Regions from separate parts of the Mesorhizobium sp. C277A genome, predicted to be linked through region 1. Evidence: predicted binding sites of a transcription regulator. Region 1 holds the regulator's gene; the other holds the start of a gene.
What was found. The regulator LexA, encoded in region 1, represses DNA repair genes until DNA is damaged. The targets are predictions, from matches to a motif close to TGTTCNNNNTGTGTTCNG.
Positions count from the first base shown of each region.

Region 1 (11,385 bases):
GATTTTCGCGCGAGGATCGTAGTTCTTATAGACGCGATGGCCGAAGCCCATCAGCCGGAACGGATCGTTCTTGTCCTTGGCGCGGGCGATGAATTCCGGGATGTGGTCGACGTGGCCGATCTCGCCCAGCATGTTGAGCGCCGCTTCGTTGGCGCCGCCATGCGCCGGGCCCCACAGGCAGGCGATGCCGGCGGCGATACAGGCGAACGGATTGGCGCCCGACGAGCCGGCAAGCCGCACCGTCGAGGTCGAGGCGTTCTGTTCGTGGTCGGCATGCAGGATGAAGATGCGCTCCATGGCGCGCGCCAGCACCGGATTGATCTTGTATTCCTCGCACGGCACCGCAAAGCACATGTGCAGGAAGTTGGCGGCGAAGTTCAGCTCGTTCTTCGGGTAAATGAAGGGCTGGCCGATATGGTATTTGTAGGCCATGGCCGCAATCGTCGGCATCTTGGCGATCAGCCGCATCGAGGCGACCATGCGCTGGTATGGGTCCGAAATGTCGGTGGAGTCGTGATAGAAGGCCGACAGCGCGCCGACCACACCGCACATCACAGCCATCGGATGCGCGTCGCGGCGAAAGCCGGTGAAGAAGCGCGACATCTGCTCGTGCACCATGGTGTGGCGCGTTACCCGGTAGTCGAAATCGTCCTTCTGCGCCTTGGTCGGCAGTTCGCCGTAGAGCAGGAGGTAGCAGACTTCGAGGAAGTCGCCATGCTCGGCCAGCTGGTCGATGGGATAGCCGCGGTGAAGCAGGATGCCGGCATCGCCGTCGATGAAGGTTATCGCCGACTCGCAGCTCGCCGTCGAAGTGAAGCCGGGATCGTAGGTGAAGGCGCCGGTGGTGTTGTAGAGCGCACCGATGTCGATGACGTCGGGCCCGACCGACCCGCTTCGCACCTTGAATTCATGCGTCTTGCCGGCCAGTTCGAGCGTGGCAGTCGACGGGTGCGTCGTCTTGCTGCCGGTTTCCAGTCTTGTCGCAGCTTCGCTCATTCTCAAACTCCTTCATGTTCCTCATGCCGGCAAGGCAATTCCTGCAAACGACACGTCGAAATCACCGGAATGCGCGAACTCGCCACCGCATTTTGGGAGGTGCGTGCCTGATTGGGCCAAGGCCTAATGTTGCACTGCGAAACCCGCCTTTCAATGCCAATCTTTTTGGGCCAGCTCGCTCCTAATCGATTTGATCCGCAATCCGCGCCACGCTTTCCTCGCGGCCAAGCACGGCAAGCACGTCGAACACGCCGGGCGAGGTGCTACGGCCGGTAAGGGCCGCCCGGAGCGGTTGGGCCACGGCGCCGAGCTTGTGGCCGCCGGCCGCTGCGAACTCGCGCACCGCGGCTTCAGCCGCGGCAGCCGACCAATCGCCCGAAACAGTCTGCAAAGCGGCATGTGCGCCGCGCAGGATCGCGCGCGCGTCGGCACTGAGCAGTGCTGCCGCCTTCTCGTCGATCGGCAGCGGCCGCTCGACGAACAGGAAGGCCGCGCCATCGGCCAGTTCCACCAGCGTCTTGGCGCGCTCTTTCAGGCCCGGCAAGGCAGCCAGCAGCTGCGCCTTCCTGGCGTCGTCGAGACGGGCGGCGATAGCCGGTCCGCTTTCCAGGTATGGCAGAGTGGCGACGAAAATGTCGAACAGCTCGGCATCGGCCATCTTGCGCATATGCGCGCCGTTGATTGACTCGAGCTTGGCGAAGTCGAAGCGCGCCGCACCCTTGTTGACATCGCCGATGTCGAACCACGAAATCATGTCCTTGATCGACATGATCTCGTCGTCGCCATGGCTCCAGCCGAGCCGTGCCAGATAATTGAGCAGCGCCTCGGGCAGATAGCCCATGGCGCGATAAGCCTCGACGCCGAGTGCGCCGTGCCGCTTCGACAGCTTGGCGCCGTCGGCGCCGTGGATCAGCGGGATATGCGACATCGACGGGACGTCCCAGCCCATCGCGTTGTAGATCACCGTCTGGCGCGCGGCGTTGGTCAGATGGTCGTCGCCACGGATGATGTGGGTGACGCCCATGTCATGGTCGTCGACGACGACGGCATGCATGTAGGTCGGATTGCCGTCCGAGCGCAGTATGATGAAATCGTCGAGGTCCTTGTTGGGGAAGCGCACCTCGCCCTGCACACGGTCGTGCACCACGGTTTCGCCCTCGGTCGGCGCCTTGATGCGGATGGCGCCCTTGACGCCGGGAGGCGCCTCCGAGGGGGCACGATCGCGCCACTGGCCGTTGTAGCGAGGCGGCAGGCCCTTGGCGCGTGCGGCCTCGCGCATCGCCTCGAGCTCGGCAGGCGTCTCGTAGCTGTAATAGGCCTTGCCCAGGCGCACCAGCTCCTCGGCCACCTCACGGTGGCGCGGCGCGCGCTCGAACTGCGATATGGCCTCACCGTCCCAGGAAAGGCCGAGCCAGGTCAGCCCATCCAGAATGGCCTGTGTCGCCGCCTCGTTGAAGCGTTCGCGGTCGGTGTCCTCGATGCGCAGCACCATCGTGCCGCCGGTGTGCTTGGCGTACAGCCAGTTGAACAGCGCCGTGCGCGCGCCGCCGATATGCAGATAGCCGGTGGGCGAGGGGGCAAAACGGGTGACGACCGTGTCGGACATGGAACTCTCGGGAAGCTTGGAAAGCGGGGCGTGATCGCGCGGACTTTCGCGCTTTGCGCGTTCATGTAGCATAGGAGGTCTGGGGCGCAAGGGGCAGACCCGATGGCTGGACGAGGCCGGGGCACGTCGGCAATTATCGGTTGCGTCAACAGGCCGGAGCCTTGTAGCACAAAATCTGTTCGCACCTCCGCGCAACCTCATTTGGCAGCAGCGTCAATGTCTGGGTTTCATTCGGCTGCAGCGTCCGTCACAGTGCCTGGAACATCGCTGCGACGGTGGTAGCCCCCTCTGACGAGCGGACATTTCTTCACGGATGCGGCACTGCCCGACTACAACGCCGCCGTGACAGCGTTGGCTTGGTCACGCATATTGACCTTTCTGCAATCATTATCGTGAACACCGCAACTGTGTGCAGGCCGGTCTCGCCACGAAGGAGGCATGATTGAAAGAAGGACTACCGATGACCGAAAACGCCGACCATACGGAGGGTGATCCGTTCTACCATGGTACCCGGGCGGATTTGAAACCCGGGGATCTGCTGAGCGTCGGCCACCCTTCCAATTTCAGAGGTAAACCACTGTCATGGATCTATTTCACCCAGACACTGGAAGCCGCCATCTGGGGAGCAGAGCTTGCAACGGGTGACGGTCGTCAAAGGATTTACATCGTAAAGCCGACGGAGTTTTTTATGGATGACCCTAACCTGACCGACAAAAAATTTCCCGGTAATCCGACGAAATCCTACCGCTCCCGTGATCCGTTGCTCATCCTGGGTGAACTCGGTGAATGGCAGGGTCATACACCGGAACAATTGAAGGCAATGCACGATGGGCTTGCTCGCCTGAGAGCGGAGGGCCAGGATATGATTGAGGATTGAGCGTCCTTGCCAGGTGATGGTCGATTCCGGCGCGGTGGACGTGATCACGCGGACTTTCGCGCTTTGCGCGTTCATGTAGCATAGGGGTCTGGGGCGCAAGGGGCAGACCCGATGGCTGGACGTGGCCGGGGCACGAAGGAAGGCGAAGGCGCCGAGGCAAGCGTCAGCGAACGCTCGCTGTTTGCCGATAGTCCCTATGCCGAGCCGCTGCCCCTCGCGCTGCCTGAGCCGCATCCCGGCGTCGCGCCTGCGCTGCCCGGTCACGCGTTGCCGGCGCAAGTCACAGCGCCCGGATCTATCGCCCGTCTGCGCAGACGGCTTCGCCGTCCGTCATGGCCCGCGCTCCGCCGCAGCCTTGCCGTGGCCGCCAACACGGAGCTCGACCGGGGCGTCGCCTTCCTGCTGGTGCCGGTTTTCCTGGCGGCCGGCGTCATCATTTATTTCTCGCTGGCCGGCGAGCCGGGCTTTGCGCAGCCAATCGCCATTGTGGTGCTGGCGACATGTTGCGCTGTCGCCACGCGATCGCGGCCGAGGACGCATCTGTTCTGCATGGCCGCGATGCTGTGCGCGCTCGGCGTCGTCGCCGCCAAGGTCGAGACCTGGCGCGCCGGAACGCAGATGCTCGGCTCCGAGATCCAGACACGGCTGACCGGCCGCGTCGTCAGTCTCGAACAGATGGAAAGCGGCCGCATCAGGCTGACGCTCGATGTGGTTTCGACCGCTTACCCCGAGCTGCGCTACGCCCCGGAGCGGGTCAGGCTCTCGGCGCGGACCGTTCCCGCCGATATGACCGCCGGCTCCCTGATCACCGGCTATGCCAGGCTGTTGCCGCCGACCGGTCCGGTGCGGCCGGAGAGCTACGATTTCTCCTTCGACAGCTATTTCACCGGTATCGGCGGCAGCGGCTTCTTTCTCGGCAATCCGAAAACCATTGCTACGCAGGGACCGCCGCCGCTGACCGCGCGGCTCTCCTCGGCAATCGAGAACGCGCGCGAAAACATTGCCGACCATATCAGGGGCAAAATCGGCGGCGCCGAAGGCGAGATTGCCGCGGCGTTGATTGTCGGGGTGCGCGCCGGCATCCCGGACGAGGTCAACGAAGCGATGCGGCGCACCGGCATCTACCACATCATCTCCATCTCCGGCCTGCACATGGCGCTGGTTGCCGGCACCATCATGGCGTTGCTGCGTGGCGCCTTTGCGCTGTTTCCCGATTTCTCTTCGCGCCGCCCAGTCAAGAAATATGCAGCAGTGGCAGCACTCGTCTCCATCGCCGCCTATCTCGTCATTTCAGGCGTCGTGGTTGCCGCCGAGCGCAGCTTCATCATGCTGGCGGTCATGCTTGTCGCCGTGCTGTTTGATCGCGCCGCACTCACCATGCGCAATCTGGCGATCTCCGCCATTGCCGTCATCCTGGTGTCGCCGCACGAGGTGGTCGGTCCCAGCTTCCAGATGTCGTTTGCCGCCACCGCCGCCCTTGTCGGCGCCTATGCCGGCTGGGCCGATTACCGCGCCGACAAGGTGAGAACGCCGCCGGCAAAGCGCTCCTTCGTCGGCTTCCTGTCGCGAAAATTCGCGCTGGCCATGGGCGGCCTCGCCATGACCTCGATCATCGCCGGCAGTGCAACCTTGCTGTTCGCCATCTGGCATTTTCAGCGTGTGTCGCCGCTCAGCCTGATCGCCAATCTGGCCGTGATGCCGATTGTTTCGTTGATCGTCATGCCTTTTGCCGTGCTCAGCGCACTGGCGATGCCGTTCGGCGCCGACGGGCCGTTCCTCTATGTGATGGGCAAGGGTCTGATGGCGATGATCGCTATATCGGCCTGGATTTCCGAGCGCTCGCCGGTCGACGCCGTCGGGCTGATCTCCATCCGCTCGGTGCTGTTGGTGGCGGTCGCCCTCGTCATCGCCACCATGGCCACCACCTGGCTCAGGTTGGCGGCCGTGCCTTTCGCGCTGGCCGGCCTGTTGACGGTGCCGCAGGTGCTTACGCCCGACGTGCTCATATCCGAGGATGCGCATCTGGTGGCCATGCCGATCGGTGGCGGCGAACTCGCCCTCAACCGCGAACGCTCCAACGAATTCACCACGGACAATTGGAAACGGGCGCTGCGGGCCGAAACCATTATCCCACCTGAGATTTTCGAGTCAACAGATACGCGGTTCGATCTCGATCCGCTCGATCTGCCGCCCGGCTCGCCCTTCTATTGCACCGGCGATCTCTGTATCGCCCGGCACCCTTCCGGAGCCATTGTAGCGCTTGCGAAAGACCGCAAGACGGCGCGGCCGGCCTGTGCCTTCGCGAGCCTGATCGTCATCGATGACGCCACCGCCTACAATCCGTGCCGCGACCCGCTGGTGCTGGTCGTGACGAAGAAACAGCTGGCCCGCGACGGCAGCGCCGCCGTCTTCTTCGATCCGCAATCGGCAGCTGCAGCGCCAACCATCCGCTTCGCCGTCGACAAGCCGTATCGCCCCTGGCACGAGCAACGCCGCTTCTCCCGCGAAGCGCGCGGCCTGCCGCCTTACAACCAGCGTGAAAAGTACAAACCCAAGCCGGCTCAGTAGCGCCGGATCAATCCGACAAGCTTGCCCTGCACCTTCACCCTGTCCGGTCCAAAAATGCGGGTCTCGTAGGCCGGGTTGGCGGCTTCCAGGGCGATCGAGGCGCCCTTGCGGCGGAAGCGTTTCAGGGTCGCTTCCTCATCGTCGACCAACGCCACCACGATCTCGCCGGGGCTGGCTGTGTCGGCATTGCGGATGATGACCGTGTCGCCATCGAAAATGCCGGCCTCGATCATCGAATCGCCCTTGACCTCGAGCGCGTAGTGTTCGCCGCCCATGATCATATCGGGCGGCACCGAGATCGAATGGGTCTGATGCTGGATGGCGTCGATCGGCACGCCGGCGGCGATGCGTCCCATAACCGGGATTGAAATCGCGGAAACGGCATCGTCATTGCCGGCCGACATCGAACGCGACGGCGAGCCCGGCTTGATCTGGCGGCCGAGACCGCCTTGGCCCAACGCGCCTTGTCCTTGGCCGCCTTGCCCTTGGCCGGTTTGACCAAGACTGCCCTGAATGACGCTCGGCGAAAACTTCCTCGCCGCATTGAGGCCTGGTGCGATCGAGTCGGGCAGCCGCAGCACTTCCAGCGCGCGCGCCCGGTTCGGCAGCCGGCGAATGAAACCGCGCTCCTCAAGCGCCGTGATCAGGCGGTGGATGCCGGACTTGGAGGCGAGGTCGAGCGCTTCCTTCATCTCGTCGAAGGACGGCGGGATTCCGCTCTCCTTCAGGCGTTCATGGATGAACATCAGAAGCTCATGTTGTTTGCGCGTCAGCATCGCGGCCCCCAAGGGTTCTGAAACCAGAATCAGAAAAAACAAACCCAGAACAAACACTATCTGTTCCAGTTGTGTTCCGCAACCTTTTAAAGTTTAATGAATGTGTTGACGTTTTGTTCAGCGTAACGTTCGGCGCTGCGAGCGCCGCCTGCGCCCAGTTGCCAGCAACGGGGTGAAACGAAGACAAAGTGCCCTGCGTCGTCGGCTACGATCGCCGCTTCCTTTTCGGACGGGGCTGCGCAGCATCCGCGCGGGGTTCTCTCTGGGCATAGACCCGCAGCGTGTAGCCGATGTGAGCGGTCATCAGAGTTTTCGCACGTTCGACGTCGCGATCGAGGGCCGCTTCCATCAGGGCGGTATGGTGTTCGATCGCCACGGCGTCGCGCAGGGCCGCCACGGCCTTCCGGTGTCCGTCCGTGCGGCCGGCGGCGGCGCGCAGCGTCGGGGCCAGACCCAGAAAGCGGTGATGGCGATGCAATTGGTCGGAAATCGTTGCATTGAAGCGCAGCAGCCAGCTGGATGTCGCGGCACTGAGCAGCGCCGCATGGAAGGCATCGTGTTTTTCGTACCACGCGTCGACCGCATCATCCGATGGATCGTCGAGAACAGACCCGCACCGTGAGAGACGATAGTGGGCGGCAACGACCGCGTCTTCCCACTCACGGTCGCCCTTCTCGATCGATTCCACCAGCAGGGGCAGTTCGACCACCAGCCGCGCACGTGCCAAATCCTCGAGCTCCGCCCGAGAGACGGGAGCGACCGCAAACCCGCGGTTGCTGATGGCGGTCACAAGCCGTTCCGCCTCCAGCCGCGACAGCGCCTCGCGCAACGGCGTCCAGCCGATGCCGTAGGTGTTGCGCAGCGTGCTCAGCTTCAACGGCGCGGCAGGCGCCAGCCGGGTCGCAAGAATATCGCGCCTGAGCAGGCGATAGGCCACTTCCGTCTTCGAGGTCTGCTCGTCATCCAGCATCGTGATCCATCAGACATAAACGCTCGGGCGGATCATTATATATCAAAGCCTTTCAATGGGTGATTTATATATAATGTTTGACAGTTCAAGGGCGACCACTCAAGATCGCCGGCATGTTTGGGCGGCAGGCTCCGCCGCGCGCGTTTGTCCATGGAGGGGCGCCGGATCATGAGCACGACACCCGATCTCGCTACAATCGAAGCAATGGATGCCGCCGATCCGCTGCGCTCCATGCGTGAACGCTTTGTCTTGCCGCAAGGCGTGATTTATCTCGACGGCAATTCCCTGGGCGCCGCGTCAGCGGTCGTCTTCAGCGAACTGCAGCAGGCCGCCACGCAGGAATGGGCGCACGACCTCATTCGCGCCTGGAACACCGCCGGCTGGTTCAACATGCCGGTGGAACTCGGAGATCAGCTCGGGCGACTGATCGGCGCGGCTGATGGGCAGACGGTGGTCTGCGACACAACCTCGATCAACATCTACAAGCTGCTGCACGCAGCGCTCGGCATGCGGCCGGATCGGTCGGTCATCGTTGCCGAGGGCGACAGTTTCCCGACCGACCTCTACATGGCCGAAGGCGTCGCCTCGACCCGGCCGGGAACGCGGCTGCGGCTGGAGGGCGTCGACGCGGCCGCAATCGAGGAGCTGATCGACGACAGCGTTGCCGTCATCCTGGTCAACCACGTCAACTACAAATCCGGCCAGTTGCGCGACATGGCGGCGCTGACGCGCAAGGCACATGACGCCGGCGCGCTGATCATCTGGGATCTCTGCCACACGGCCGGCGCCTTGCCGGTCGAACTTGACCGTGCCAATGCCGATTTCGCCGTCGGCTGCACCTACAAATACCTCAATGGCGGCCCGGGCTCGCCAGCCTTCATCTACGCGGCCGAGCGCCACCATGACGATGCCCACCAGCCGCTCAGCGGCTGGTGGGGCCATGCGCGGCCCTTTGCCTTCGAGCAGGGCTTTGCCGTCGGCAGCGGCATTCGCCGCTTCCTGTGCGGAACGCAGCCGGTGCTGTCGATGCGGGCGCTCAAGGGCGCGCTCGATATCTGGAACGACGTCGATATGGCGGCGGTGCGCAGAAAAAGCATCGCGCTGACCGACCTGTTTATCCAGCTCGTCGAAGCCAGATGCGGCGCCTACCGGCTTGAACTGGAAAGTCCTCGCGACGGCAGCCAGCGCGGCAGCCAGGTGTCGTTCCTCCATCCGCATGGCTATCAGGTGATGCGCGCGCTGATCGAGCGCGGCGTGATCGGCGATTTCCGGGCGCCGTCGACCATCCGTTTCGGCTTCACGCCGCTCTATGTCGGATATGGCGATGTCTGGCAGGCGGTCGAAGTCCTGGAGGATATTCTGCGCACCGGCGCCTGGCAGGACGCCCGCTTCGCGGTGAAGACCGCGGTTACGTGAGAAACCAGAGCAATTTCAGGAAAAGTGTGAAGCGGTTTTCCGTCCGAAATTGCGTCAATCAAAGAGCTAGAGCATTTCGCCGTTTCCGTTAAACGGTGAAATGCTCTAGAGCCGGGTGCGGACCGTCCAGAGCTCCGGAAACAGCACGACCTCCAGCATCTTCTTCAGATAGGAGGCGCCTGAGGTGCCGCCGGTGCCGCGCTTCAAGCCGATGATGCGCTCGACCGTTGTGACGTGGTTGAAGCGCCAGCGGCGGAAGTAATCCTCGAAGTCGACCAGCTTCTCGGCCAGTTCGTAGAGCATCCAGTAGCGCTGCGGGTCGCGGTAGACGGTTTGCCAGGCAGCCAGCACGTCTTCGTTCTCACCGCGCGTCTCGCGCCAGTCCGTGCGCCCGGCATCGGCGCCGATGTCGAAGCCATTGCGCGCCAAAAGCAGAAGCGCCTCGTCGTAGAGCGACGGCGTGGCCAGGATCGCTTCCAGCCTGTCCGTAAGGTCGCGCCGGTGCTTGTGCGGCCCGAGCATGGCTAGGTTGCGGTTGCCGGCCATGAACTCGATGGCGCGGTACTGCCAGGACTGGAAGCCCGAGGATTGGCCGAGCGCGTCGCGAAACTCGGTGTATTCGCTGGGCGTCATCGTGCGCAGCACGTCCCAGGCATTGTTGAGCTGCTCGAAGATGCGCGCGACACGCGACAGCATCTTGAAGCTCGGTTCGAGGCGGTCGGCGCGGATCGAGAGGATCGCGGCGCCGATCTCGTGGAGGGCCAGTTTCATCCACAATTCGGATGTCTGATGCTGGATGATGAACAGCATCTCGTCATGGGCAGAAGACAGCGGCGCCTGCGTATCGAGCACCTTGTCCAGCTGCAGATAGTCGCTGTAGGACATCCGCTCCTTGAACGACATCTGCGCGCCATCGGACGCCGGATCGTGCGGCTTAATCAATTGATCTTCTCCGCGCGCAACCGGAAGCGCTGGATCTTGCCGGTCTGGGTTTTGGGCAAGGCGTCGATGAACTTCACCGAACGCGGATATTTGTAGGGCGCGATCGTTGCCTTGACGTGGTCCTGCAGGCGTTTGACGGTCAATGCGTCCGGCGAAACACCTTGCACAAGCACGATATGCGCCTCGACGATCTGGCCGCGTTCACCGTCCTCGGCGCCGGTCACCGCGCATTCGGCGACGTCGGGATGCGAGAGCAGCGCCGCTTCGACCTCGGGGCCGGCGATGTTGTAGCCGGCGCTGACGATCATGTCGTCGGAACGCGCGGCGAAGTGGAAGAAGCCATCCTCGTCCTGCGTGAACGTATCGCCGGTGAGATTCCAGCCGTCGCGGACATAGTCCTTTTGCCTGGCATCGGCCATGTAGCGGCAGCCGGTCGGGCCGCGCACCGCCAGCCGGCCAGTAGAGCCGCGCGGCAACTCCCGCATCTCGTCATCGACGATGCGTGCCTGATAGCCGCCGACGGGTTTGCCGGTGGAGGCCGGCTTCATGTCGTCGAAGCGGTTGGAGATGAAGATATGCAGCATCTCGGTGGCGCCGATCCCATCGAGGATCGGCTTGCCGGTCTTCTCAGTCCATTCCTCGAAGACAGGCGCCGGCAGCGTCTCGCCCGCCGAAACCGCGACGCGCAGCGAGGACAAGTCAGCGCCTTGATCCATGGCCTTGAGCATGGCCCGATAGGCGGTTGGAGCGGTGAAGGAAATGGTCGCTTTGTAGGTCTCGATGATGTGGATCATGTTGGGTGGCGTCGCCTGTTCCAGCAGCGTCGCCGCGGCGCCGAAGCGCAGCGGGAAGATGGCGAGCCCGCCAAGACCGAAGGTAAAGGCAAGGGGCGGGGAGCCGACGAAGATGTCGTCGGGCGTCACCTCCAGGATTTCGCGGGCATAGGCGTCGGCGACGATCAGCAGGTCGCGGTGGAAATGCATCGTCGCCTTCGGCACGCCGGTGGTGCCGGAGGTGAAGCCGAGCAGCGCGACATCGTCGCGGCCGGTGTTGACGGCAGTGAAGGTGACCGGCTTGTCGAGGGCGGCTCGGTCGAGTTCCGCGTCATGGTTGGCCGTGCCGTCGAAGCCAATGACCTGCTTGAGATACGCATTGCCCTTGGCGCAGGCGGTCATCTCGTCCATCAGCCTTGTATCGCAAAGCGCAACCGTGATTTCCGCCTTGTCGACGATCT
Region 1 is NZ_JAMYVW010000002.1:1,927,130-1,938,514, forward strand. Features, by position in the region: gene gltA (citrate synthase) at 1-996, opposite strand, end outside; gene gltX (glutamate--tRNA ligase) at 1,178-2,602, opposite strand; gene arr (NAD(+)--rifampin ADP-ribosyltransferase) at 3,063-3,479, shown strand; gene NKK52_RS09680 (ComEC/Rec2 family competence protein) at 3,591-6,047, shown strand; gene lexA (transcriptional repressor LexA) at 6,041-6,823, opposite strand; gene NKK52_RS09690 (GntR family transcriptional regulator) at 7,029-7,793, opposite strand; gene kynU (kynureninase) at 7,962-9,209, shown strand; gene kynA (tryptophan 2,3-dioxygenase) at 9,315-10,151, opposite strand; gene NKK52_RS09705 (AMP-binding protein) at 10,148-11,385, opposite strand, start outside.

Region 2 (11,385 bases), 860 kb from region 1:
GTATCACGAGCCACCGGAAGAACTGACCGCAGGAGGTGCGGACCTTTGCCCGCATGATCACCTAGTTGATCGAAGAGGCCGAGGCGATCAACTGGTACGAACAGCGCATGTCGGTCGAGAAAGACCCTCAGGCCAAGGCGATCATGAAGAACGCGCAAGGCGAGGAGTTCAAGCATTTCGGCATGGATCTGGAATTCCTGCTGCGCCAGAAGAAAGACTGGCGCGCGGAACTGAAGGAAATCCTGTTCACCACCGGCGACATCGTCAAGGCCGGCGAGCGGGGCGAGAAGAAGGTGGATTGAGGCCCGCCGGCCTTCCTCCGCGGCGGATCAATCGCTGTCGCGCGCGATCAGCTCCAGGGGCCAGACTTCGCGGATGATGCGCGGGCCTTCCGGGCCGGCAAAGGCCGGAAGCGATGCCAGCAGCATTTCGGCCAGCCGCCGGCCCATGGGCTCCAGCGACGGACGGAAGGCGGTCAGCGCCGGCGAGAAATAACGGCAGAGCGGCGTGTCGACGATGACGATCACCGCGATGTCGTGGCCGGGCCTGATGCCCATCTCGGCCAGTGCCTTGCAGCCGCCGAGCGCCATTGCGTCATTGTTGAAGATGATGGCTGTGGGCCGGTCCTTGGAGAGCATCACGCGCGGCGTCACCTGGTAGCCGCCTGCCTCGTTGATGAAGCCGTCGGCGATCAGGCCGGGGTCGACTTCGATGCCATGCCGCTCCAGCCCCTTGCGGTAGCCGTCGAGGAAAAGGTAGCCGAAGTTGAGATCAAGCGAAGGGCGGATGGCGGCAATGCGGCGGTGGCCGCGCGCGACCAGCCGGTCGACGGCTTCATCACCCGCCCTCTCGAAATCTATATCGAGCGAAGGATAGGTGTCGTCGCCGGATTGACTTCGGCCAAGCGTGGCGAAGGGAAAGCCGGCCTTGCTGAGATAGTCGATCCGATCGTCTTCCCGCCGTGTATTGGCCAACACGACCGCGTCGGCCCGGCGCGTCTCAACCACGCGGCGCAGCCTCTCCTGCTGATATTGGCCGGGCTCGCCCATGACGACCATCAGATCCAGGTCATCCTCGGCCAGCCGGCCCTGCAGACCGATCAGGAACGGGATGAAGAACGGTTCGCCATATTGCTGGTCGCCCGGATGCGGCTGCAGCATGAAGGCGATCGAATGGGTGGTGCCTTGCCGCAGGCTGCGGCCGGACTGGTTGGGCGAATAGTTCAATTGCTTGGCGGCGGCGAGCACGCGCTGGCGGGTGTCGGCATTGACGTCGGCGCGGCCGTTCAACGCCCGCGACACGGTGCCGATCGAAATGTTCAGGTGACGCGCGAGGTCATGGATGCTGGACGCCAAGGACAGTTCTCCCCCTGTCTTGGCTAGCACCGGCTGCCGCCCAGGCCAAGGCTTCGGGATGATTTTCGCTGACAGCCGATTGACATTCTACGCCATCGGGTGTGTTCTCGTAAACGTTTACGGAGAAACGTTTACGGTGATGCCGGAAATGCCGTGACATTCGGTCTGGAGGGACCGGACGGGAGGAATGCCGGATGATGAATGCCGTCCTCGTCGGCTGTGGTGCGATGAGCAAGGCCTGGCTCGATGCCGCGAGGCAGATCGACGGGCTGGCCATTGTCGGCCTTGTCGATCTCGACGCCGAACGGGCGAAGGCGAGGGCGCACGAATACGGGCTCGACGGCGCGGTCATCGGCACCAGCCTCGACGCGGTGCTCGACCAGACCAGGCCCGACGCGGTGTTCGATGTCGTGGTTCCAGCCGCCCGGCGTGATGTCGCCTTTGCCGCCTTTGCCCATAATTGCCATCTGCTGACGGAAAAGCCGCTGGCCGATACTCCGGAAAATGCGCGCGCCATCGTCGATGCGGCGCGTAACGCGGGGCGCGTCCATGCGGTCGTGCAGAACCGCCGCTACGTCGCCAATGTCCGGCGCATCAGGCGCTTTCTCGACTCCGGCGCCATCGGCAAGCCAACCAGCATCCATGCCGACTTCTTCGTCGCGCCGCATTTCGGCGGCTTTCGCGAGGAGATGGCGCATGTGCTCTTGCTCGACATGGCGATCCACACATTCGATGCCGCCCGCTACATGGTCGCAGGCGATCCCGCCGGTGTTTTTTGCCAGGAATGGGAGCCGGCCAATTCCTGGTACCGGCAGGGTTCCTCGGCCAGCGCTATCTTCGATCTCGGTGGCGGCAAGCGGTTCACCTATGCAGGCTCTTGGTGCGCGGCGGGCTTCCGCACCAGTTGGGAGAGCACATGGCGCATCGTCGCCGAGCACGGCAGCCTGGTCTGGGACGGCGAGGACGGGCTGAAGGCCGAAGTTGTGTTGTCGGTCCGCGACGGCCTTTTCGACCTGACCCAGCCCATCACAGTACCGCCGCTCGATTCCGCCGACCGCATCGGCGGTCATCTCGGCGTCATCAAGGATTTCATCCACGCCATCGAGACCGGCAGCGAGCCGGAAACCCGTGGCAGCGACAACATCAAAAGCCTGGCCATGGTTTTCGGCGCCATCGAAAGCGCCGAGACCGGACGGCGCGTCGCAATCACACAGGAAGCATCATGATGCCAAACCCGCTTCTCGACATCCGGATCGGCACCATGGTGCGGGCCAATCTCGAAGACCCCGCCGCCTACATCAAAGAGATTCTGCCGCTCGGTTTCGAGAGCATCCAGCCCTTCTTCTGGCAGACGCTGGGCGGCAAGGATTTGCGGCGGCTCGCCGGTGAGATTCGCGAGGCGATCGGCGATGCCGATGTCGCCGTGTCGTCGATCGGCGTGTTCGGCAATCCGCTGGAGGATGGCGAGGTCGATCGCGGCGTGCTCGCGGCCTGGGAAACCGTCATCGACAACGCGCATCTGTTCGGCGCCTCGACGGTCAGCGGCTTCACCGGCCGCCTTCGCGGCAAGAAGCTGACCGACAGCCTGCCGCGCTTCCGTGAGGTCTGGGGTCCACTGGCCAAGCGCGCCGCCGACAAGGGCGTGCGCATTGCCTTCGAAAATTGCGCCATGGACGGCAACTGGGCGGCCGGCGACTGGAACATCGCCCACAATCCCGATGCCTGGGAGTTGATGTTCAACGAATTGCCCGACGACAATCTCGGCCTCGAATGGGAGCCCTGCCACCAGCTTGTCTACCTCATCGACCCGATGCCGCAGATCCGCAAATGGGCGCCGCGCATTTTCCATGTCCACGGCAAGGACGCGACGGTGCGCTGGGATGTGATCCGCGAGCACGGCGTGTTCGGCAAGCTGCCCTTCGTGCAGATGCGCACGCCCGGGTTTGGCGACAGCGACTGGACGCGGGTGATCAGCGAATTGCGGCTGGCCGGTTACAAGGGCGCCATCGACATCGAGGGCTGGCACGACCCGGTCTATCGCGGCGACCTCGAAATCACAGGCCAGGTGCGCGGGCTGGAATACCTCAAGCAATGCCGGGGAGGAGCGACCTACCTGCCGAACCCGGCGTGACCGAGAGCCGGTGGGAGGAGCCGGCCTGACAGATTGCCAAGCACTGCCGACAGGCGAACGACGAAACCCCTCGGCTCACCGAGGACAAAAGGGAGGAACGTGCATGAGCATCGCAATGAGAACGACACTTCTGCGCTCGACCGTCGTGGCCGCCGCCACGGCGCTGTGCGCTGCCATCTCCACTCTGCCGGCGCAGGCGCTCGACGCCCAGTGGTGCAAGGATGTCCACATCCGCTTTTTCGTCGGCGGCGCCGAGGGCGACGCTTTCGGCACCATCGTCTACAATGGCGCCAAGCAGGCGGCGTCCGATCTCGGACCCAAGGTCGACTACATCTTCTCGCAGTGGGACGTCGAGAAGATGGTTCAGCAATTGCGCGAGGCCGTCGCCGTGAAGCCCAACGGCATTGCCATGATGGGCCATCCCGGCGACGCCGCGATCATGCCGCTGGCCGAACAGGCGCACAAGGACGGCATCAAGATGATGTACCAGAACGTGCCGGTGCCGACGGTGGTGGCTGCGTTCGGCGGCGGCTATGTCGGCGCCCAGCAGGAGCAGCAGGGCCGCGCGCTCGGCGTCGAAGCGTTCAAGCTCGGCAATCTCAAGTCCGGCGACAAGGCGATCATGATCGGCCCGTTCGAGAACGAGGCCCGCGGCGCGCGCGAGCGCGGCACGGTGGCAGCACTCAAGGAAGCCGGCGTCGAGGTCATCCAGCTGTCGTCGCCGCCGAGCGGCGAATGGGCGTCCGACCCCAATCTGGCGATACCGGTGATCACCGCGGCCCTGCTCAACAATCCCGACGTCAAGGCGGTCGGCTATCCCGGCGGCCAGATGCTGGGCAACGTCGCCACCTACATGCAGGCGGCGGGGCGCAAGCCGGGCGACATCTTCAATTTCGGCTTCGACACCAGCCCGCAGATCGTCGAGGCGTTCAAGGGCGGCTGGGTGCAGCTGACGGCCGATCAGCAGCCGTTTCTGCAAGGCTATCTGCCGATCCTCAGCCTTTGCCAGCAGGTGGTGCTGGGCCTGGCGCCGATGAATGTCGACACTGGCGCCGGCTTCGTCACGCCGCAGAATTACGAGATCGTCGCCGAGCTCGCCAAGCAGGCGCTGCGCTGACCTCCCAAACTGCCGGCTGGGCGCAAGCCCGGCCGGCAGGACCGCCGGCACCAGGCCGGATGATACCACAGGAGCGAGGATCGCCATGGCCGAACGCATCATCGAACTGCGCGACATCAGCAAATCCTACGGCCAGGTCTATGCGCTGGGCGGGGTCAATCTCTCGGTCGCCCGCGGCGAGGTGGTTGGCTTGATCGGCGACAATGGCGCCGGCAAATCGACGCTGATCAAGATCCTGTCGGGCGTCGTCAAGCCGACCAGCGGCGAGATCCTGGTGCGCGGCAAGCCGGTGACCGGCTGGAGTGCGGCACGCTCGCGCGACGCCGGCATCGAGACGGTGTTCCAGGACCGGGCGCTGGCCGTGCAGCAGACCATCGTGCGCAACATCTTCATGGGCCGCGAACTCACCGGCTTCATGGGCTTTCTGAAGGTCAATAAAGAGATAGAGGAGGCGAGCCGGCTGATGCGCGAGATCGGCTTTACCTCGAAGGTGTTCACGCCGCATTCGATCGTCGGCCAGCTCTCCGGCGGCGAACGCCAGGGCGTGGCGATCGCGCGCGCCATCTACAAGCAGGCCGAGCTGATCATCCTCGACGAGCCGACGACGGCGCTGTCGCTGACCGAGACCGCCAAGGTCTTCCATTTCGTGCGCCAGGTGCGGGCGAGCGGCCGTTCGATCCTGTTCATCGGCCACAACATCCACCATGTCTTCGACATCGCCGACCGCTTCGTGGTGATTGACCGCGGCAAGGTGGCGCTGACCGCCGATCGCACCGAGGTCAAGTCGGCCGAAGAGCTGATCGATTTCATGGAAGACGTTGCGCATCCCGGAGGATTGCCGGGGCTGCACGAGGCCGGCGACGCGGAGAGGGCAGCACGATGAGCAAGACCATGGAACCCGATCTGCAGAGCCCGCTCGGCGGCAAGGCGGCCCGGCCTGAGTGGAAGCACCCGTCCGACCATTGGCTGCGCGGTTTCGTCATCGACAACCGCGCAGCGCTCGGCACGCTCGCCGTGTTCATCATCATGATGGCGGCGTTCCTGATCGCCAACCCGACCGTGTTCACCACCTGGTATCTCTACAGATCCGTGCTGACCACGCTGCCGGTTGCCCTGTTCGTGGTGGTGCCGCTGGTCTTCGTCGTCACCTGCGGCGAGATCGACCTGTCGTTTCCCGCAACCATGGGCTTTGCCTCCTGGGTGTTCGCGCTGGTGGTGCAGGCCGGCTACGATCCGTTTCTCGGCATCGCAGCGGCGATTCTCACCGGCACGCTGCTCGGCTTTCTCGTCGGATCCCTGGTCGTTTATGGCGGGCTGTCGTCGCTGATCGCCACCCTCGGCATGAATTTCCTGCTGCGGGGACTGATCCAGATCATCAACGAGGGCAGATCGACGGCATTGACCGGTCTCAGCGACAGCTGGGCGTACACCATCTTCTCCGGTCAGGTGTGGGGTTTTCCGGTACAGGTCTTATGGGCACTCGCCTTCGTCATTTTTTCGGCAATGCTCTACAACCGGCACCGCTTCGGCGCGCAGGTGAGGGTCGTCGGCGACAACCCCGACAGCGCCCAGCAAATGGGCATCGACGTCAAGCGTGTGCGGGTGAAAGTGTTCATCTTCACCGGCATCGGGGCCGCGATCGCCGGCACGTTTTCGGTGATGATCAACTTCACCTGGTGGCCGACCGCGGGCGACGGCTATCTCTTGCCGGTGCTGGCTTCGGTGTTCGTCGGCGGCACGCCGACCTGGGGCGGCATCGGTACGGTTGCCGGTGGAGCGATCGGCGCGGTCACCGTGTCGTTCATCCAGACCGGCGTCGTGGCGGCGGGCCTGAGCGGCTTCTACGTCCAGTTCTTCAACGGGCTGATCATCATCCTGTCGCTGCTGGGGCACAAGTGGAACCAGGCGCGGTACAGGTGAGGGGCGGGCTAAATTGACGGGGACGCTCATGTTGCGGACCGCATGCCCCGACGACTGGGCAGACGCCGTCGCTTCGTCATTCTAGGGCGGAGCAGGAGCGAAGCTCCGTCGCGTAGACCCTGGAATCCATTCCGCGACCTTGGCGTGCAGCTGCGCAGGATTCCGCACCGTGGCAACGCGTTGAAGACGCGGGATGGATCCTCGGGTCTACGCTGCGTCGCTACGCTCCTTGCTCCGCCCGTGGATGACGATGCGGGGAGGGCTCCGCCAGACTACAACAATGTGGTCGCTTGTAGGACAACAGGACAAGCGGGCGCTCACACCGCCGCCACAAACCCGTCCAGCACGCGTTTCTGGCCGGCCTTGTCGAAGTCGATGGTCAGCTTGTTGCCTTCGATGTTGGAGATGTTGCCGTTGCCGAATTTCTGGTGGAAGACGCGGTCGCCGACGCTGAAGGGCGACGGCGTGTCGGCGACGGATTTGGCGACCAGTTCGCCATCGATGGTGCGGCCTTTGACCGAGGTGCGGCCGGCGCCGTAGCCGCTGTCGGTCTCGCCATAGCCGATGCGCTCGACCTGGTGGCCGGAGCGCGAGCCCCAGTTGCGGTCGGTGGCCTCGGTGCGGTTGGCCTGCGCGCGCTGCCAGCCGGGCGTCGCATAGGTGTTGGAGAAGGCGCCGGATTTTTCCGCGCCGACATTGTCGAAGCGCGAGGCGCCGTAGGGGTTCTGCCGCCCTGCGCCCTGGCCGCCACGGCCCGACGCGAACGAACCGCCGCCATAGGAATTGCCGTAGCCGCCATAGGAGTTGCCGCTTTCGGCGACCTCGACATGGGCTTCCGGCAGTTCGTCCAGAAAGCGCGACGGGATGGTCGACTGCCACAGGCCGTGGATGCGGCGGTTGGAGACGAACCACAGATGCAGGTTCTTCTTGGCCCGGGTCAGGCCGACATAGGCGAGACGGCGCTCTTCCTCCAGGCCGGAGCGGCCGCCTTCGTCCAGCGCGCGCTGGTGCGGAAACAGGCCTTCCTCCCAGCCGGGCAGGAAAACCGTCTCGAATTCGAGGCCCTTGGCCGAATGCAGGGTCATGATGTTGACGGCATCCAACTCGGCATTCTGCTCGGCGTCCATGACTAGGGCGACATGTTCGAGGAAGGAGCGCAGCGATTCGTACTCCTCCATCGAGCGGATCAGCTCTTTCAGGTTTTCCAGCCGGCCCGGCGCCTCGACCGAACGGTCGTTCTTCCACATGTCGGTGTAGCCGCTCTCCTCCAGAATGGTCTCGGCGAGTTCGGTGTGCGGCGTGGTTTCAAGCGCCTTCTGCCAGCGCTCGAAATTGGCCGCCACTTCGCGCAAGGCCGCGCGCGGTTTCGGCTTCAGCTCGTCGCTTTCCGCAAGCTTGGCGGCTGCCTCCAGCATCGGGATGCGCAAGCTCCGCGCCGTGTCGTGGATCTGGCGGATGGTGGCTTCACCCAGGCCGCGCTTGGGGACATTGACGATGCGCTCGAAGGCGAGGTCGTCGGCGCCCTGCGCGACGACGCGGAAGAAGGCCAGCGCATCGCGGATTTCCATGCGCTCATAAAAACGCGGGCCGCCGATGACGCGGTAATTGAGGCCGAGCGTGACGAAGCGGTCTTCGAATTCGCGCATCTGGAAGGAGGCGCGGACCAGGATGGCCATGTCGTTCAGCTTGTGCTTGGCACGCTGGTAGGTCTCGATGGTTTCGCCGACGGCGCGGGCTTCCTCCTCGGAATCCCAAGCGGCGTGAACATGCACCTTCTCGTCGTCCTCGGCGACCTTCTCGGTGAACAGCGTCTTGCCGAAGCGGCCCTCATTGTGGGCGATGAGGTGCGAGGCAGTGCCGAGGATGTGCGCGGTCGAGCGATAATTGCGCTCCAGACGGATGATGGTGGCGCCGGGAAAATCCTTGTCGAAGCGCAGGATGTTGTCGACCTCGGCGCCACGCCAGCCATAGATCGATTGGTCGTCGTCGCCGACGCAGCAAATATTCACGCTCACGGGCTGTTCCGCGCCTGCCGGCGCGGGCCCTCGCAACGGCTCGGACGCCCGGTCGGGCATGCGGCCTTTGGCCGAGCGCGCTTTACCCTCCCCTGGATGGGGAGGGTCGCCGCGAAGCGGCGGGGAGGGGTGACTGGCGCCGGCGCTGCCACCCCCACTCGCGCCGCTACGCGGCGCGACCTCCCCCATCGAGGGGGAGGTAGGTCTTTGCGCCAGCAGCCGCAGCCACATGTATTGCGCGGTGTTGGTGTCCTGGTACTCGTCGACGAGGATGTATTTGAAGCGCTTGTGGTAGTCCTTCAGCACGTCCGGATTGGCGCGGAAGATGCGGATCGGGTGGCAGAGCAGATCGCCGAAGTCGCAGGCGTTCAGCGTCTTCAGCCGCTCCTGATAGGCCTTGTAGAGTTCCCGGCCCTTGCCGTTGGCGAAGCTGCGCGCGTCGCCCTCGGCAATGTCGGCGGGGCCTTGGCCCTTGTTCTTCCAGCCGTCGATCATCTGCGCGAACTGCTTGGCCGGCCAGCGCTTGTCGTCGAGGCCTTCGGCCTGGATCAGCTGCTTGATCAGCCGTACGACATCGTCGGTGTCGAGGATGGTGAAATCGGATTTGAGCCCGGCCAGCTCAGCGTGGCGGCGCAAGAGCTTGACGCCGATGGAGTGGAAGGTGCCGAGCCACGGCATGCCCTCGACGGCTTCGCCGACGAGATGGCCGATGCGCTGCTTCATCTCGCGCGCGGCCTTGTTGGTGAAGGTCACCGCCAGGATCTGCGAGGGGAAAGCCCTGCCGGTGGCCAGGATATGGGCGATGCGGGTGGTCAGCACGCGGGTCTTGCCGGTGCCGGCGCCGGCCAGCACCAGGACCGGGCCTTCGGTGGTTTCCACCGCCAGCCGCTGCTCGGGGTTGAGGCCGTTGAGATAATCGGGCGCGCTGTTGGGGCCGCTGCGGGCCGCCATGGCGCGCGCAGCTATGCCCGACGGGGCTGCGGGCCGCGCATTGGGTTCGTCAAAAAAGGGCATGTCTTCCGCAAAGCCGGACATCTCCCCCGAATGTAGTGATTCGGGAGCGAAAGACCAGAAGTGTCTACGTTTTGTTCTGGTTTGAAAGTGAGATTCTGGGGCGCAGTGCGAATTTCATCGTCCCGACGCCCGACAATGTCGTGGAGGTGCTGCAGCGTGGGAGCGGAATGAAGTCGAGCGTTTGCTCTCGCCTTATGCTGGCAGGGCCAGCTTGACACACGCGGCCTGGGGGAGAAAGCTGGCGACAGGGCAGGGGCGGCTGCCCGTGAGGCGCTGCAAAGCGCATCAGTCGAAGGAGTATCGTCTTGGCTGTCGTCATCACCTCCCTCATCCTGTTCCTCATCGGCCTCGCACTTGGCGGCGGCGGCGTCTGGCTCGCGATGCTGGGCGGCAGCTGGTACTATGTCGTCACCGGTCTCGCCTTCCTCATCGCCGCATGGCTGCTCTTCCGGCGCAAATCGACGGCGCTCTGGCTCTACGCGGCGATCGTGCTCGGCACGCTGGCCTGGGCGGTGTGGGAAATCGGCTTCGACTGGTGGGAACTCGGACCGCGCGGCGGCATCATCGTGCTTCTGGCGCTGTGGCTGCTGACGCCTTGGGCAAGGCGGGGCCTGATCGGCCCCGACGCGCGCGCGCCGCTCATTCTGGCCGTGCTCGCATCGCTCGCCGTCGCCGGTTATTCGATGACGGCCGATCCCAAGGACATCGCCGGCGACCTCAGCGCCGACAAGGTGACGCCGACTGCCGATCTCGGCGGCAATGTGCCTCCGGGCGAATGGCATTTCTACGGCCGTACGCAATTTGGCCAGCGCTATTCGCCGCTCGACCAGATCACGCCCGACAATGTCGCCAAATTGCAGCCGGCCTGGATCTACCAGACCGGCGACGTGAAAGGGCCGGACGATGTCGGCGAAACCACCTACCAGGTGACGCCGCTGAAGGTGGGCGATGCGCTCTATATCTGCACGCCGCACAATTTCGCCATCGCCATCGATGCCGCCACCGGCAAGGAGAAATGGCGTTTCGATCCCAAGATCAAGCTCGACAAGGACCGCCAGCACCAGACCTGCCGCGGCGTGTCCTATTATGCCGATGCCAAGATCGCCGCCGGCCAGCCTTGCGCGACGCGCGTCTATCTGCCGACCTCGGATGCGCGGCTGATCGCGCTCGACGCCGCCAACGGCCAGGTCTGCCCGTCCTTCGCCGAAGCCGGCACGCTCAATTTGTTGACCAACATGCCGTATCCGAAGTCGGGCTATTATTACTCGACCTCGGCGCCGCTGATTGCGGGCGGCAAGATCATCATCGGCGGCGCGGTCAACGACAATTATTCGACGCAAGAGCCGTCCGGCGTCATCCGGGCCTTCGACGTCGACACCGGCGCCCTGGTGTGGAACTGGGATTCCGGCAATCCGGACCAGACAACGCCGCTGGCGGCAGGCCAGACCTACACCCACAACTCGCCCAACATGTGGTCGACGGCAAGCGCCGACGAGAAGCTCGGCCTGCTCTATGTGCCGCTCGGCAACCAGACGCCGGACCAGCTCGGGATGGGCCGCAGCGCCAATGTCGAGAAGTTTTCCTCCTCGATCACCGCGCTCGATCTGGCCACCGGACAAGTGCGCTGGGTGCGGCAGACCGTGCATCACGACCTCTGGGACATGGATGTGCCGGCACAGCCGACCCTGGTCGACATCACCACCGCTGCCGGCGTCGTTCCGGGCCTGGTTGGACCGACCAAGCAGGGCGACCTCTACGTGCTCGACCGGCGCAGCGGCGAGCCGATCATCCCGATCAAGGAAGTGCCGGCGCCGGGCGGCGCTGTCGAGGGCG
Region 2 is NZ_JAMYVW010000002.1:2,783,787-2,795,171, reverse strand. Features, by position in the region: partial or broken gene NKK52_RS13975 (ferritin family protein) at 1-302, shown strand, start outside; gene NKK52_RS13970 (LacI family DNA-binding transcriptional regulator) at 330-1,355, opposite strand; gene NKK52_RS13965 (Gfo/Idh/MocA family protein) at 1,550-2,581, shown strand; gene NKK52_RS13960 (sugar phosphate isomerase/epimerase family protein) at 2,581-3,486, shown strand; gene NKK52_RS13955 (substrate-binding domain-containing protein) at 3,590-4,603, shown strand; gene NKK52_RS13950 (ATP-binding cassette domain-containing protein) at 4,689-5,486, shown strand; gene NKK52_RS13945 (ABC transporter permease) at 5,483-6,523, shown strand; gene NKK52_RS13940 (ATP-dependent helicase) at 6,841-9,573, opposite strand; gene NKK52_RS13935 (glucose/quinate/shikimate family membrane-bound PQQ-dependent dehydrogenase) at 9,858-11,385, shown strand, end outside.
Region 2: NKK52_RS13940 (ATP-dependent helicase) is a predicted target of LexA. The motif match lies at 9,614-9,631, and genes of this name have one in related genera.